DNA from 2 places in the Pseudobacillus sp. 179-B 2D1 NHS genome. Region 1 is predicted to be linked to the other one. Evidence: riboswitches for the same ligand, from Rfam matches in the RefSeq annotation. Region 1 holds a riboswitch; the other holds the start of a gene.
What was found. A riboswitch is a leader RNA that binds a small molecule or an ion and turns the genes downstream of it on or off. The one in region 1 is predicted to bind cyclic di-GMP.

Region 1 (8,071 bases):
GATGGGCCGCTCCTTTTAATGCTATACACAGCCGTTTTGCAAAAGCGGCTCGCCTGGTCTGATGATGAAGTTTATCGGTATTTTAAACGCAATGAAAAAAAGCTATAAATGATGCTGGCGATCAAATTTAGGCACTTTATATATGAAAGGCGCTGTTCAAATTGAGCAGCGCTATTTTTGTTTGGAAAATGGTTCAGTTCCTTTTTCAATTTCTATCTAGAACAAAAGGTATATCGTAATAATGAAGGAAAGCCTCCAATAAAACATTTACAAAGAAGCGATAATGGCAAAACAACGGTACGCAAATGAAAAGCGTACCGTTGTTTTATTTAACGGGCAATATTAATTTTTTTAATATAGTCCGAATGAATATAGGAAAATTCATTTTCCAAACTATCGGATAGAACTTTATACCAGGTTGATCCATCTGTTCCTTTAACCGTGTCAACAATGACGACTGAATAGCCGGCTGAAGGGTAAGTGAACTGCTTGGCAAAGCTTGTTCCAGCTCCGCTTCTCACATTTACCAACTGTGTGGTCAATCCGATTGAATATGGAGCAGGATTGTTAACAAAATCCTTGCCGCCCATTGCCTTATCCAGTGTATACATATGACCGGCTGCTTTGTAGCCCCAGTTTGTATCAGAAGCGTATCTTACGTTGATTCCGCTATTTTTATTGCCAAGGTGAGCGCCATTTTGATAAAGTAACCGGCCATCTTGTGGGATAGGGATATATTTTTTATTCAAGAAATTATTGGCAAAACTATTGATGCTGTCTTGAGGCGTTTTAAACGCATCGCCGTTCTCCGGATTATTATCCGTTACGTTCAGGCCAAACAGGTTATTTTTTTGCAACGCATTGCCGCTCATGCCGAATTGGCTTTCATTAATAGAGATACCAAGCATTAGCAGGGCGTTAATCTTGTATTTTTGCTCGGCTGCTTTAAAATAAGAGCCCATTCCTTTTAGTTTGCTAAGCTTTGTGGCGTCCTTATATGTAGAGCCTGGCAGTTGTTCTCTTCTTGCTAACTCCTGATCAATATACCGATCTAAGTCAGCTGCAGTATAATTTGTTTTAGCACGGGCAGATAGCATGTTGAAATATTGATAAGCTGCTCCTGCTTCCCCTTGCTTCGTTCTAAAATGAACACCATCCCAGCTGTAATATTCCACCCCAGAATTCATGAATGAAGGGGCAGGGCCTACGCTGTATGTAACAAACTTATCTGTATTAAAGTTATATAAATGATGAACCAATTGGCCGTTGTTCTCTTTTGAATAATAAGCTCGACGCTTAATCATTGGTTGAGGCAAAAGGTAGGCATCGCTGTGCTTGACAAAACCTGTTTTTCCAGCAATTTTGATTTCTATTTTTTCTGCATCCGATGTGACGTATTCCAATTCAGTTGGAGGAGTACCATAAGCTCCGGCGTCCACATTGAAATAAAAGTTTTTTAATGAAGAATCATAGATTAATGTGGCCGCATGTTCAACGGTCGGTTTAGCAACGACGATGCCGGCATTCATTTTAACGATTTGGTTGCCGGACATAATAACTTGTGCCGGATCATTTGCCATAGCCGCTGCGGCTTTTTCGTATGTATCAAAGCTTTTAGCGCCGGTATTCAGGTTGCCGTTTGCGTCCACTGTTCCCACTCTAAATGGCCCATCCGGCTCGGGCTCTTCTTCTTTTTCAGCAACCTTAAGCATTCGATAAATAAAAGCCGCCGCTTGTTCGCGTGTTGTGTGGCTTTTCGGTTCAAACCTAAGGGTTCCGAGATTGTTATTGTTTTTATCAACATTTGGAATGCCAGCGGTAATATTAAGTCCTACCATGTGAGCAATAGCTAACCGGAACATAGAGGAGGTGATTTCATTGGCGTCAGTAAAATCAAGCGATCCTCTTATTTTCGATACTTTAAGAAAATCAAGCGAATTGTCGATCATGACGGACATTTGTTCCCGGTTGATAAAGTCATCAGGACCGAATTTCCCGTTTGAATAACCAGAAATGATCCCTGCTTGGGCTGCTGCATTGATGCTTGGTGCCAGTGTTAATGTAGGGGGAACATCAGAAAATGTTGTCGTTCCGCCACTTAAATGAAGAGCTCGCGCTAAGAAAGCAGCGAATTGTCCTCTTGTTACTTTTTCCTTTGGGGCATAGCGTCCTTCTCCGTAGCCAGAGACAATTCCTTTCTCAACCATCGCTCTCATTTCTTTTTCTAATGCACCGCTGATGTCATCTGCGGCAGAGGGAGAGGGTATAATCGGGAGAACCAACAAAAGAGTGAGGAAAAACGCAGTTAGTTTTCTCATAATAGACTCCTTTCTTTCAAAAAACTTCCTATGATTTTTGTAATCTTCCATAATATGATAGTTTTTCATCTACCGATTAATCGTAACAGAAAATAAAGAACAAGATAAGGGGTCCATTCTACTATAGAAGGAAAAAGATTTAAGAAAATACAGCAATCTTTTTTTCTGTTACGGTAAAAAATAAAAGATGTTACTCATTTTTTATTTCCATGTAATTTCATAGAAAAGAAGATGAAAAGTTCAATTGCTACAATGAAAGGTAGCAATAAATAAGATACATACTATGACGGATAAAGGAGTCCACACATGGAGGAACATGTAAAGAAGTCTTTAGAAGAATGGAAACGCGAGATTGGCGAATTGTTAAAAGATATAGATAAGGAATACGAGGAAATCAAGCGGGAACTACAGGTGTATTCTTATAAATTCAGCATCACTAAACAAGTGATTCAGTCAACAATTAACGAAGACATTATTCGCAATATCCGTGAGCTTTATCATACCCCTTTTGAAAAGAGGTTTAATCAGCTAAAGGAAGAAATCAAGGATTTGGAAGAAAAGAAAAAAGTGTTTCAAATGTTCATCGATAAGATTGACAAAGTAAAGGGAAAAGAGAGTGTGCAGGAAACTGCTCACTCATAGGCTGAGAAGACGTACCGGAGTTTTTCATTCTTTCTACCATTCATCACTCGTTAATGAATGTTAATGAAAGAGCCTATGTATTTTGGGGGCTTATAAGCTAAGTGAGCGTCGATGATAAAAGAGCTTGCTACGAAGAAATATGAAGTAAGCAATAACTATAATTGGTCTTTTCGTCAAATATGAACAAGAAATGGTTAATTTATACATTGATGTTTACATTTACTTTTAGAACGATTATCATAACCATGAGAAGGCTCTGTGACTTAAGATTTGTCAGGAATAAGCTGTATTTACAAACGAGGATGGAAAGCTTGTCCAGAGATAAGGACGCAAAGCTAAGGGCCTGCGGTTATTTTTTAGCTATGGCCTCCTGGTTACAGAAAGAGGATTGGGCAAAAATCAGGGATGCTCTTTATGAGAGTACCCTGATACAAAAAGGCCTGCCAATCTTTGGCAGGCCTTTTTGTATGACTTTCACTAAATTGTAGGGGGAAGATGCGGAATATTAAGAGGGAATTTAATTTTTAATAGATAAGTTAACAAAAACTCTCTAAGAATAGAAGCGTTCATGCAACTATTTATCGAAGCATCAAAAAATATGTTTTTTTAAAAGGCGCCCTCTTTGTTAAGCTGCTCTGTTAAAGTTAATTATAGAAAGCTTGCTTAAAACTTATGTTACTAATAAAAATTCAACGTAAAACAAGAGTTGTCTAATGTGCTTGATGGTCTAAATTTAAAGGAAATTGAAAGCAGCGTTCATTCTTTTTGATACATGCTATACATGTTAGAAAAGATGGCACGTTTTCTTACGAAAGGAAGGTCCGTATGACGGATTTATATAATTGGATTTTTTGTGAAGAAGCAGATTTATCTAAAAGAGCTCTAATTACACAAACAGGGACGTACACGTTAGGAGACCTAAAGAAAAGTGTCAAAGAATATCATTCAATTTTGAAAGATATGGGTGATATCAAAGGGAAAAAAGTAGCGATCATTGTACCAGGGGTGGCTACTTTTTTAAGTATCTTACTCACGGTGAACAAGTTAGGCGGAACAGTTGTCCCGATAAGCCCACTCTTAAGAAAAGAAGATTTAACTCAAATCCTATCCTTTATTGATCCGCATATCGTCTTTACAGTCAAGGAACACAACGGTTTCTATTTAGAAAAAACTGTGCGGGCATGGGCAGGCTCTGTGGGTGAGGAGGTTGCGATCATTGAATCAGCCGATGGTCATGAATGGAAAACGGAGATCATTGCTGGGAAACCAAAACGAAGGGAAGCGGACCACTCGCCTTACATCATCGGGTGCACATCCGGCAGCACGGGAACACCAAAGGGAATAATAGTTGATAGAGCCTTTTTTGAGTTTGCCGAAAGGGCACTAACTAAGGGGGCTAGCCTCTCAAAAGAAGACAAGGTTTTCCTGGTGGTTCCAACATCGGTGTTGTATGGGCTTTGCTGGCTGCTGGCGGGGCTTCATTCTCAAATCACGATTGTTGCTACTGAATCATTTAGTTTTCCGGCAATTTTAAAACTAATGAAGTGGAATCCTGCGAATAAACTAGTGACCAGTCCTTCGTTATTCAAAGCTTTATGTATGTTTGACAAAGTTAGTGATATATCTGTGCTTAAATCGCTAACGGAAGTAAGCTTGGCTGGGGAAATGATTACGGCCGAATTTTTTGAAGGACTTGACCCCTTACATCATTGTAAAATCACTAGTATGTATGGTCTCTCGGAATTAGGAGCCCTTATGTACACAGAGTCTGATATTCGGGAGGGAGTAGAATGGTCGTTAACACCTGGAGTGGCGTATAATTTGGAGAATCTATCCAAAGAAGGCGTAGGTGAATTACATTTTAAAACACCTTGTAAATTTCTTGGCTATTATAAATGCCCGGAGCTAACAGAAGAACTGTATAAAGAAGGCTGGTTTAGTACAGGAGATTTGGCGAAAATCACGAGTGAGCAAAAAATTAAAGTCGTTGGTCGAAAAAAAGATATGATCAAGAAAGGCGGACAACAGGTTATCCGGGGCGAAATTGAACAAATGCTAACGAAGCATGAAGCAGTAGAAAAAGCAGCGGTTTTAGGAATGCCTCATGCCATCTTTGGCGAACAAGTCATTGCTTTTATTATCAAAAAGAAAGAAATTCCATTAAGCGAGATTTACAATTATTGTAGAGACCGTTTGGCCAGTTTCAAGGTTCCGGATAAGATTTTTATTTTGGAAGATATTCCTTTAGTTCAAGGAAAAGTGGATAAAGTGACCTTAAAGCAAGAGGCGCAAAAATTAATTGCGAATATTGAAGAAAAGAGTTAATTCTTTTACATGGTGAGACGGTTTATCTTAATAAAAGCATTCCTTTTAAAAAGCTCATACATAGCTGAAGAGGAAGGAAATCAGAATGAAGTACAGGTCTCTGAAAAATCATCTAACATTTGATTGCAAGACAACCATTTCGCTATTTCTAATAACTGAAAATATGCTAAACTAAAAAAAGTTCCACTATTCACGACACTTTTACCAAATGTAGAATCCGCATTCCCTCTCACTTTTCGGCATAGTCTGGGGAAACATTGCCACTCATTTGCGAGTGAACGATAGATAGACAAACTGATAGGAACAGATGCCCGATTGCTTTTTTGATAAAGCAGTATAAGTGATTATTGTTGAAAGAGGAGGAGAAACAATGCGTTATTTAAATTACATTAATGGACAGTGGAAAGAACCAATTACAGGGGAATACAAAGAAAATACAAGTCCTCATAATGGAGAAATTCTAGGGGAATTTCCTTCTAGCTCAAAAGAGGATGTTCAAGAAGCAGTAGCAGCAGCGAAGGAAGCGTTTTTGTCATGGAAAAAATGCTCTTCCCAAACACGGGCATCCTATCTGCGTAAGGCAGCAGCGATCTTAAGTGAAAATATAGAAGAAGTAGGGCGGGACTTGGCGCTTGAAGAAGGTAAAACACTTGCAGAATCAATTGGAGAGACACAGCGTGCCATTAGTATTCTAGAGTATTACGCAGCAGAAGGTCTTCAGCCAATCGGTGACGTGATTCCATCTGCCAATGCAGACACACTTTTATATACGAACCGTGTCCCACTTGGCCCAATTGCATTAATTACTCCTTGGAACTTTCCAATCGCTATTCCAGTTTGGAAACTCGCACCAGCTCTTATTTATGGAAACACAATAGTGATTAAGCCAGCAGATCTTACTCCGAAGTCTGTTTATCACGTCATGAAAGCCTTTGACGAAGCTGGGATGCCAGCGGGTGTTGTAAACTGTGTATTCGGAAGAGGGTCGGTAGTCGGCAATGAGCTTGTAGAAAACCCGGGAATCAAAGCTATTTCTTTCACCGGCTCTAATCAGGTTGGTTTGCAAATTCAAAATCAAGCAACAGCAAATGGGAAAAAGGCGCAGTTAGAAATGGGTGGAAAAAACCCATTGATCGTACTCGCAGATGCTGATGTAGAAAAAGCTGTGAGTATTGCTATAAATGGCGCTTTTAAATCTACCGGACAAAAATGTACGGCAACGAGTCGTGTGATTGTCGAAGAGGGAATCTATGAAGCATTTCGTGATCGTTTAGTTGAACGTACGAAAGAATTAAAAGTGGGAAATCCCCTTGAAGCAGATTCATTTATGGGACCGGCAGTATCAAAAAACCAAAGAGACGGCGTGCTAGCTATGATAGAAGCTGGCAAGAAAGAAGCGACTCTTCTGTGCGGAGGCGAGATGGCAGCGAATGAAGAGCTTGCCAGCGGTTTTTATGTGCAGCCAACCATTTTTGAAAATGTATCTCGGAATGCTCGAATTGCCAGGGAAGAAATTTTCGGACCTGTCATTGCCTTATTCAAAGTAAAGAGCTATGAACAGGCAATTGATATGGCTAATGATACAGAATATGGTTTAAGTGCAGCTATCTGTACAAATAATCTTACCTTTGCTCATCGCTTTGCGGATGACATTGAAGCAGGGATTATTCATGTAAATTCAGAAACAGCTGGTGCTGAGCCGCAAGTTCCGTTTGGCGGCTGTAAAGCATCCAGCACGGGTTCACGCGAACAAGGCAAAACGGCAATTGAGTTTTATACACAGGTTAAAACGGTTTACATGGATCGAATGTAATTTCTTCTTATTAAAAGAACAAGGAACAGCCCCTCTGACAGCTTCGTCAAAGGGGCTGTTATGTCGTAGAAATAGACCTCGCTTGTTTAAATCATATCGCTAGTAGCAGGTAAATAGGTAATTGATTTTCACTTTTTCTCCATGATCATAACAGAAGAAGTCACACTTGCAGTCAATTTCCCATTTTGTTTTAATTCTGCAGTCAGATAGGAAACCGTGCGACCGAACTTCTCTACCTTGACTTCGATGTCCACTTCGCCGGTAAAGGTAGGGCGGTGAAAAGTTGTTTGCAAGTTAATTGACGCAAACGTTTGGTTTTCATGCAATAACGGAGTAATGGCATAAGCCATCATAATATCAGCCGCCGCTGCTACGAAACCTCCCATGATGACACCATTCCCATTTAGCAGCCGGTCCTCAATCGACCAGGTTCCTTTTGAATACCCTTCCCCTGCTTCCACTACTTTTACACCAAGTGTTGTATCGCAGGCCGGTGGAGCACTTTCCCCGCGGATCACTTCATTTAAATTAATCGTCTTAATCATTCTTATCCATCCTCCTATATAAATAAGCGCTTTCAAAACAATAAATAAACTATTCGTCAACGTATGCTAGATCTCCTGCATTAACATTAAATGAACGATCGTAAAAAGAGTGTTACATTGAATTTATACACTAGAAGGATAAATTAATGTGGCGGCACAGAGGATGAACAAACTCTTCAAAAACCAATACAGACGGGTGTATGAGCCATTTAAAGAGGGAAAGATACAAGTAAATTATTTAGTTGGCAGAAGGGATGAGAAAGAGATGCCGTTTATTCGGAGTGTAGTGACTGAGAATCCGCCGTATCGTTTTGATCAAAAAGAAGTAGTAAAAGTTGTAAGGAGTTTGTTTGGAGAGCATTACACCGATATTGAGCGACTATTGCGGGTATTCGGTAACGGACAAATTGAAAGCCGATATTTTGCAG
Region 2 (8,071 bases), on a different contig from region 1:
GATTGGTTTTTAATGTACGGAGGTAGCTCGCCGTAATACCATTGACCGAGCCTGCACGCTTCATAGGATGAGACCTGATTCGAATCAAGCGTTTCTATCTCAAGCAGCATATTATAAACCTTCCATTTCCAAAGAAGGTGATCTGTTTTGGCCACCTTAATAACATCTTTGGCATTTAGTCTAATATTTGTTTCAAAGAAGGTGCGGCGATACTTATCCATCTGTTTGCTTAGTTCAAAGATTACTTGAGCCGTTCTCTTGGCAATATCTTGAGATAAAGTACCAAGATCAAGCATCGCTGAATTTCGTTGGGCAATTTCCATAATCGCAGAAGTCTGCTCCTCCGTCATTGCCGCAATTTGTGAAGTCGATTGGTTGATTTTCTGCATGGTTGAGACGATTTTTTCTAATGCTTCATCCGCATACTGGGCTTCTTTAACACTTCGCTCAACCAGCTTTTCAGTGCTGCCCATTTGTTGTGTCACTTGATGAGAAACGCTTTGCAAAGATTCCATATTGACGGTAATCTGCATGGTTTGTTCTTTTGTATGTTCAGCTAACTTCCGAACCTCTTTCGCTACAACCGCAAAGCCTTTTCCATGTTCTCCGGCACGCGCTGCTTCAATACTCGCGTTTAGAGCAAGTAAATTCGTTTGATCTGTAATTTCTTGAATCACTTTTACTACACTTTGAATTTGCTCAATTTCCTCATTTAGTTGATTGACTTGTCTCGTCACATCACGGTAGACATGACCCACTTTTTGAATATCCTGTAAGGCTTCATTAATAACCTGTTTGCTTTGCTCAGCCGATTGAACGGCTTCATCTGTTCTTTCAGCTACTTTGACGGAATGATCGGCTACTTCCATAATAGAGGCGCTCACTTCCTCGGCAGCAGCTGTAACATTATGACTTTCCTTCACTATATTGTCCATTTCTGTGATCAGCTGCTTTGTTGTATTCAGCTGTGTCATGTCATTGAGCATGTCAGAAACACCAAATAGAAAAGATTTAAATGTTTCTTCCATGTAAACCTCAACGATAAGCTGCTGGTCGAAGGCTGCTAGTTTCTGAACGGCAAGAACTATCTTCATCATTTGGTTAGGATGCGGATGGAGTTTCTCCATCAATATTGTTGTCATAATTTGAATCAGCAGATGATGCGCAGCAATAAAGTGTTCTGCTGTCAGATGGATGCGGCTGTGCACCTGGCCAACCACGATTCTCGTCAGTATATATTCTTTATCAACGTCCGCTCGGAGGAGCTGCTCAACATACCTTTCCATTGTCAGCCTTAAGCGCTCAACTGTAGAATGTTCTGTGATCATTTGTTTAAGGTGATCTACAGAAGTAATATGCTCGTAAAATTGATTCACTATTTCTTCTTTGTAAGGAAGAAGAATGGGCAGAGCTTCCTTCACATGATCCAGCGTTTCTTGGCTGACTCCCATAAATGCCAGCCGTTCTTTCACCCTTTCTCCTACTGTAGATATCTCTTTTGCCGCAGAATTATCCAAATAGTCCATCCATGACTTTGTTTTCTTTGAAAAAAGCTTCATACTTTTCCTCCCTCAATCCTTATATAGCTGCTCGTTGTCGTTAATGCATCTTCTTTAATCTATCTCTTAATTCCCGTACCTCTGGCAGATTCTTTTAAATACTCTTCAAAGTCCTGACTAGACAAAGGCTTACTAAATAAAAAACCTTGCCCTTGGAGACAGCCATCCTCTCTCAGAACATTTAGCTGTCCCTGATTTTCAACCCCTTCTGCAATCACATTGATGCCAAGGGTTTGTGAAAGTGTCAAGACAGCTTGCACAATAGCCTGACTTTCCTTATTTTGATGAATATCCCGAATGAACGAAGCATCAATTTTCAGCGTATCGACAGGTAAATGCTTAATATAGCTAAATGAACTGTACCCTGTTCCAAAGTCATCAATAGAGATATGAATCCCCAAATCTCTAAGTTGTTGTAAAATAGTTATTGCATTTTCAATATTAACAAATACACTTTCTGTCACTTCAATCTCAAGCCATTTCGGCTCCAATCTGGTTTCTATTAGAATCTTTTCAATTTTCCTTACAATATCAGGGTCCGAGATTTGGCGCGCAGACAAATTGATGGATATCTTTAGCGGAGTATAACCCTTATCTTGCCATTCTTTATTTTGTTCACACCCACGGCGCAGTACCCATTCCCCTAAAGGGATAATTATTCCTGTTTCTTCAGCCAAGGGAATAAAATTATTGGGAGAAATCTTCCCCAGTTCTGGATGATTCCAACGCACGAGCGCTTCCATTCCAATTAATATGTTTTTTGAAAGATCTATTTTCGGTTGATAATCAATATGAAACTGCTCAAGCTGAATCGCTTTTCTCAACTCATTCTCTAATAAAATACGCTCCAATGACTTTTCTTCCATTTCTGCTTCGAAAAAGGCATATCCGTTCCGGCCTCGTTCTTTTACAAAATAAAGAGCGGTATCTGCTTTGCTCAACAGTTCACCAGCTTTCTCTCCATCTTGCGGAAAGGTCGCAATACCGATACTACAGGAAGGTGTATACATCTGGCCGGCGATTTCTAACGGTTCTTGGAAGTCTAAATGAATCCGTTCCACCAGCCGCTCCAGTTCTTCTATTTTGGATATGCCACTTAGCAGTACAGTGAATTCATCGCCTCCTAATCGGGCAACTAAATCCGATGAACGAAGTGACTTTTTAATACGCTCGGCTGCTTTAGTTAAAATGAAATCGCCATTCTCATGCCCCCATGAATCATTCACAAATTTGAATCGATCTAAATCAATAAACATTACAGCAAGCTGAGAAGAGGAACTTTTTGCTTTCTTAATCTCCTCCCGCAAATGCTTCATAAACAATCTGCGGTTCGGCAGATCGGTCAAAGTATCATGATAGGCTAAATGATAAATCATTTTTTCCGACTTTTTCCGATCGGTTATGTCTCTCATGATAAACACGAAATCTTTTGCTTTTCTGTCCCCGTTCATAATGGGACTAATTCTTGCTTCCATATCCTTATACTGATTTCTGCTCGTTCTAATACGAAACTCTATCTGCGAAGACATTTTTTTCTTTTTAGCTAGCAATCTTAATTCAGTGTATAAAATCTTTTGATCTTCTTCATGAATCCACTTGAAGAGCTGGTTAGACTTTAGTTCACACATGTCATGCCCCAGTATTGTTATATGAGAAGGAGAAATGTATTGAAAGTTTCCTTCTTTGTCAATAATTGAAATCAAGTCAGCTGAGTTTTCCGTAATTAAACGGTATTTCTCCTCGCTTCTTCGCATTTCTTCTTCCATTTTCTTTCGAGAACTGATATCATTTCGGATCGACACATATTGATATGGTTTTCCCTGATCATTTAAAAATGGAACAATCGTCGTATCTACCCAGTAAAAAGAACCATCCTTCGCTCTATTCCGCACCTCTCCTCTCCAGGTTTCTCCTGATCCAATTGTAGCCCACATTTGTTTGAAAAATCCCCCAGAATGATAGCCTGAATTTAAAATACGATGGTCTTGACCTATTAATTCTTCTCGGCTATATTTGGAAATTTTACAGAACTGGTCATTTACATGAAAGATCCTTCCCTTTTGATCAGTGATAGCAATGATAGAAGACTGATCCAGTGCATATTTGACATCTCTTAACTCTTTTAACAAGGCTTCAATTGGTTTATTTTTTTCATCTAATGGCTCTATCAAGTGAGAAATTTCAGAAAGATCCGGTGTAACAGGTGCTTTTTTCAATTTATTTTCCTCCAGCTCTATGAAATATATAATGTTTAAGTTAAATAAAACCCATTCGACAAAAAACCGACTCTAAGAAAAGAGTCGGTTGCACTAGTCGCTCCAAGCCATTCAAGTGCCCAGATATAAATGGCTGTTCATCGCTTCTCTATATGACTATTATATTAAGTAGTAAATGGCTTAATTGAATAACTTCTTACGAACATAATAGTTCTTTTAGCCTAAACAGTCAATAAAAAATGGAAAATATAGAAGAAGTAAAATACTCCCTCCCCTCGACAGATTTAGCACTAAAAAGATTATCGTAATTAGGAATTCATTTTGAAAAAGTTTTATCAAAGTGAATTCCTATTCAGAACATTTAAGCTTGGATTTTATAAAAGGTTTGATCATTTTCTAATTTATCCTTGATCATAAAAATACATTTATTTCTAATAAGGGGTACCCCCATTACTAAAGATTATTTAGACAATTATTTTGAAATGGATCAATTAGTTCCTTACAAACTAAAACACATTATCCCCAAGCGCCGTGTAATTGGGCTTCTCGATCTTCAATCAAAAAAAGACTATGAAAAAAGTGAGTATTTTAATAGCTTTATGACAAATATGGATTCTATAACAACACAGGAATATTTTTAGTAAAGGATAATAGAGTTGTTGGATTGGTGGACTTTGTTACTTCAAAAAATAAAAAAGAAATTAATAAAACTGAGGTTATGTGTCTTGAAATTATATTGAGGTATTTAGCGCAAAGATTGCATGAGCACTGGTTATTGAAAACGGTTTCTTTGGAAATTCCTTAACGCCTAGAGAGAGGCGTGTTGCGCTACGTGAAAAAGGAATATTCCAATAAACAAATTGCCGACATGCTATTTATTAGTGAAAATACTATAAAAAAACATATACAGAGCCTTTACGAAAAATTTGATGTTAATAATCGTACAAACCTCTGTTTTAAGGTACATAATTTGGAGAGTTTACAATAATACATTCAAGCTAATGTACTTAAATTTAAAAATGAGTCGATCATGAGCAGATGTAGTGCTAGATTGGAATAAAATTTGACCAAAAATATCTTGGTGCATTTTATTGAGCAGCATATACAAAAATCATGTTTTGGAAAAAGGTTGATCAAAAATAGATTCTTATTCAGCAGCCTTATTTTCATTTTTATAAAAAGTTGCTCATTTTCTACCTGTATCGCATAGCAGTCGCGCCCAATTGTTGAAGTTCAATGGCTGTTGAAGCTGCTCGCGCCTGTGAACTCTAATACCTGTTAGTTTAAGAAAAAAGCATTATTTGCTATGAAGTAATGCTTTTGTTCTTATATTGTATAAAACAATAATAGTATAAATTTAGTCCACGTAATGTTTTTTAAAATTCGGATGGATAGAAAATTTGCGGCGTAAATTGACGAGTTTTTTCCCAAAACTTTCTTCTAAAAGATCTTTATGTTTCTCCATAATTTCCATGAGATACAAATGGTGAATCATGAATTCTGTAATGGGCATGACTAAGCCTACATGCATCGTCCAGGCTGCACGGCTATCTTTCTCCAGTGAGACAATACCTGCTACTACTTCTGAATCATCTCCACTAATAACTAGCCATCGTCCACCGTACTTTTCCGTAATTTCATGACCCATATAGTGGAGGTAAACATTAGCAAAATCAGAGACGATTTCCCCATAAATAATAATCGTTACATTAACTCCTCTTTTTGCTGCCTGTCTTAGTTCAGACTCCAATTCTTCAAATTCTTCTTTCCAAATCTCTAAGAGAATTCTTTTTTTTGCAGATGCTATACAAGCTTTTACCTTATCAAGTATTTCATTGCGTCCCGTGATATTCCAGATGTTTTCACGGTCATTTGCAGAACGTTCAAACTCCGCTAATGACTTTTCTGCCATTTCAAAATTCTCTTCTGCCTTCATTCGACGGCTTTTAATTAGCTCTTTTGCAGGAACAGGTGTATATTGTGGTGTGTTTCCAGGACTAACCAGAATGTCTCCACGCATGGTAAGACTGTCCAGAACTTCATAAATTCTTGAGCGTGGTACACCGGAATTTTTTGCTACTGCATAGCCAGTTAATGGCGATTCTTCCAACAAAGTAAGATATGCTTTCCCTTCATACTCGGTAAAATTTAGATTTTTTAATATTTCTAAAATGTCTTCTTTCATAAGCCCTCCAACACAACCTTAGTCGCTACCTTTGTAACTGGTATTTTAGCAAAATCTGTTGATTTTTTCCATGAGTAGCTGATATACTTCCATAAGTTGTTACTTAAGTAACAACTATTAAGAGCGGGAGGTTAGCCGCAAGTAATCCTAAAAAATAGGGCCTTAATTTTGGAGACAGCGGCTCGGTGGTGGACCAAACAAAAGCATGGATTTGCTAATCCATGCCTGTTTTGGTATTTTTGCTACCTTAATGTGATGTTTACTTTTTAATAAACTCCTCAGACTTACGATATAGCAAATTTTTCAATAGCCAAACGTTAATAGAGTGAGTTGCTGGATGACTAAAGGTTACCTAAGTTTGGATATTAGCCTATTAGTGGTTATGAATAACCGTGAGAAGATAGTCTAGTGGACAATCTTATGTTGAGTGAGTTGTTTGTTTCTCTCATTTTGTTTACTCAAGTAGGTACGGGCCAACCAAACCCATCCGTATACAAACAAAAAGATGCCTAATAAATAGAAAGGACTCGTTAATGTTATAATTTCTTTGCTTAGTAAAAGAATAAAAAAAGCAGAACCGCCTACGAGATAAGAGCTCAACAGCATTAACTTGATCAGGAACTTGCCGGGAAATTTCACGAACCAAACCTCCTGTACTCTAGAATAATGATGCATTGGTTAATATATTCATGATGAAAGAACTTAGTTTTTATACGTTCTATAATCAAATAGGTTTCATCAATAAGAATGGATCGCTACTTCTGCTGAATATACACCCCTCTTCACATGCATTAAGGGTTACTAAGCCGGCTCCTCTGTAATCAGGAACCGGCTTGTCGGTTGGTTTGTCAAACCCTCTTAAAATGTATCATTAAACGCTGGAAAAGGACCGTCTGCTATGGGTTTATTATTAGAAAAGAAATTCGAGAGCTCCTTTCTGGATTTTAGTTAAACTGGCTGTTCCCTGATGAAAATCTAGAAAGAAGGTACCTCTTAGTTTACGCGCATCCTTAAACTTGTTCATACACCTGCCTACAAGTTTTTCATTTCATATATATGACCACACAGTTGCTGTGCTTCCAATTTCAACTAATTAATTTGATAAACCTAGCATAAAATCTATTTGGTCAGCATATTGCGGGAAATCTATTAGGGGATTCCGGTTTTTTTGAATATCAAAAATCGCCTTGTTACGGTGTTTTTCATAAATAGATACTTTATAATCACTGTGCCACTTCAGTAACAGTTCAACGTCTTTATTGCTGTATTGGCTGATTTCTCCAGGATATCTTAATAAAAAATACAACGTTGCTCTGGCAACTTCACCTTTGCCACTTTCAGGTTCAAATTTAGCCTTTTCGTATTTTCCGCATTGTGTTTTAATTACTTCGGTCTCCATTTTAGGAGAATAATCGACGAAATCATAATAAGGATGATTAGATCTTAAGGAATTGCATTCTTTTTCACAAGTAAAAAGATGGTGTAAATCTCCTTTTATTGGGTTACGCTTATCAAACCATGATTGCGGAACAACATGTTCGCAATTGTACATGTTTTCACTTTGAAGGGATGTTATTATTTCTTGTATATGATCATGATTAACCGAGTCACTTTTCAGCAGTTCATCATAAGCTTGTTCTCTTTTCCGATCTGATTCGTAATCTTCTTTCATGACTTGTTCAGGGTCCTTTTCTCTTCCTGAATATATGCTCTTCAAGTTCCCGTCAGCCTGAAGATCGACCAATGAATAAAGATAATTTCGGGTTTTGGAGTTATAAGGAAGCCGATTAGTATGTGTGGTGGCAACTAAATGATTCAATTGTTTAAATAATTCTTCTTTGTTCGCTTCATTAAAATGAATTTGATCGTAATAGTTTGAGATTATATGCTGATCCTTTTCCCAGTCATAATACTCTTTTTTACTTTCAAATCTCTTTTTATTATGCTCCAATTCTAGTAATGCAGCTGTTAAACCTATTTTTTTGTTTGAAGATACTTTTTTCATGCTATCCAATGTGCTTCCCCTTTCTTATTTCGTTTTATAATCACCAACATAACAACGCATTTAAAGAAGTAGAGGAAAATTAGATAATTTACAGATTTGTTACTTA

Region 2: it holds a riboswitch for cyclic di-GMP, as region 1 does, so the genes downstream of both, ACH0BF_RS22945 (sensor domain-containing protein) here and ACH0BF_RS03540 (class I adenylate-forming enzyme family protein) in region 1, are expected to answer to the same signal.

The regions. Positions count from the first base shown of each region.
Region 1 is NZ_JBIQDP010000002.1:239,222-247,292, reverse strand. It holds gene ACH0BF_RS03555 (HD domain-containing protein) at 1-108, shown strand, start outside; gene ACH0BF_RS03550 (S-layer homology domain-containing protein) at 330-2,318, opposite strand; gene ACH0BF_RS03545 (hypothetical protein) at 2,625-2,960, shown strand; cyclic di-GMP riboswitch class I at 3,255-3,342, shown strand; gene ACH0BF_RS03540 (class I adenylate-forming enzyme family protein) at 3,786-5,285, shown strand; gene ACH0BF_RS03535 (aldehyde dehydrogenase family protein) at 5,656-7,098, shown strand; gene ACH0BF_RS03530 (PaaI family thioesterase) at 7,227-7,643, opposite strand; gene ACH0BF_RS03525 (type III polyketide synthase) at 7,909-8,071, shown strand, end outside.
Region 2 is NZ_JBIQDP010000036.1:12,305-20,375, reverse strand. It holds gene ACH0BF_RS22950 (methyl-accepting chemotaxis protein) at 1-1,559, opposite strand, end outside; gene ACH0BF_RS22945 (sensor domain-containing protein) at 1,619-3,775, opposite strand; cyclic di-GMP riboswitch class II at 3,849-3,931, opposite strand; gene ACH0BF_RS22940 (response regulator transcription factor) at 4,596-4,763, shown strand; gene ACH0BF_RS22935 (TrmB family transcriptional regulator) at 5,133-5,960, opposite strand; gene ACH0BF_RS22930 (hypothetical protein) at 6,366-6,599, opposite strand; gene ACH0BF_RS22925 (endonuclease I family protein) at 7,054-7,965, opposite strand.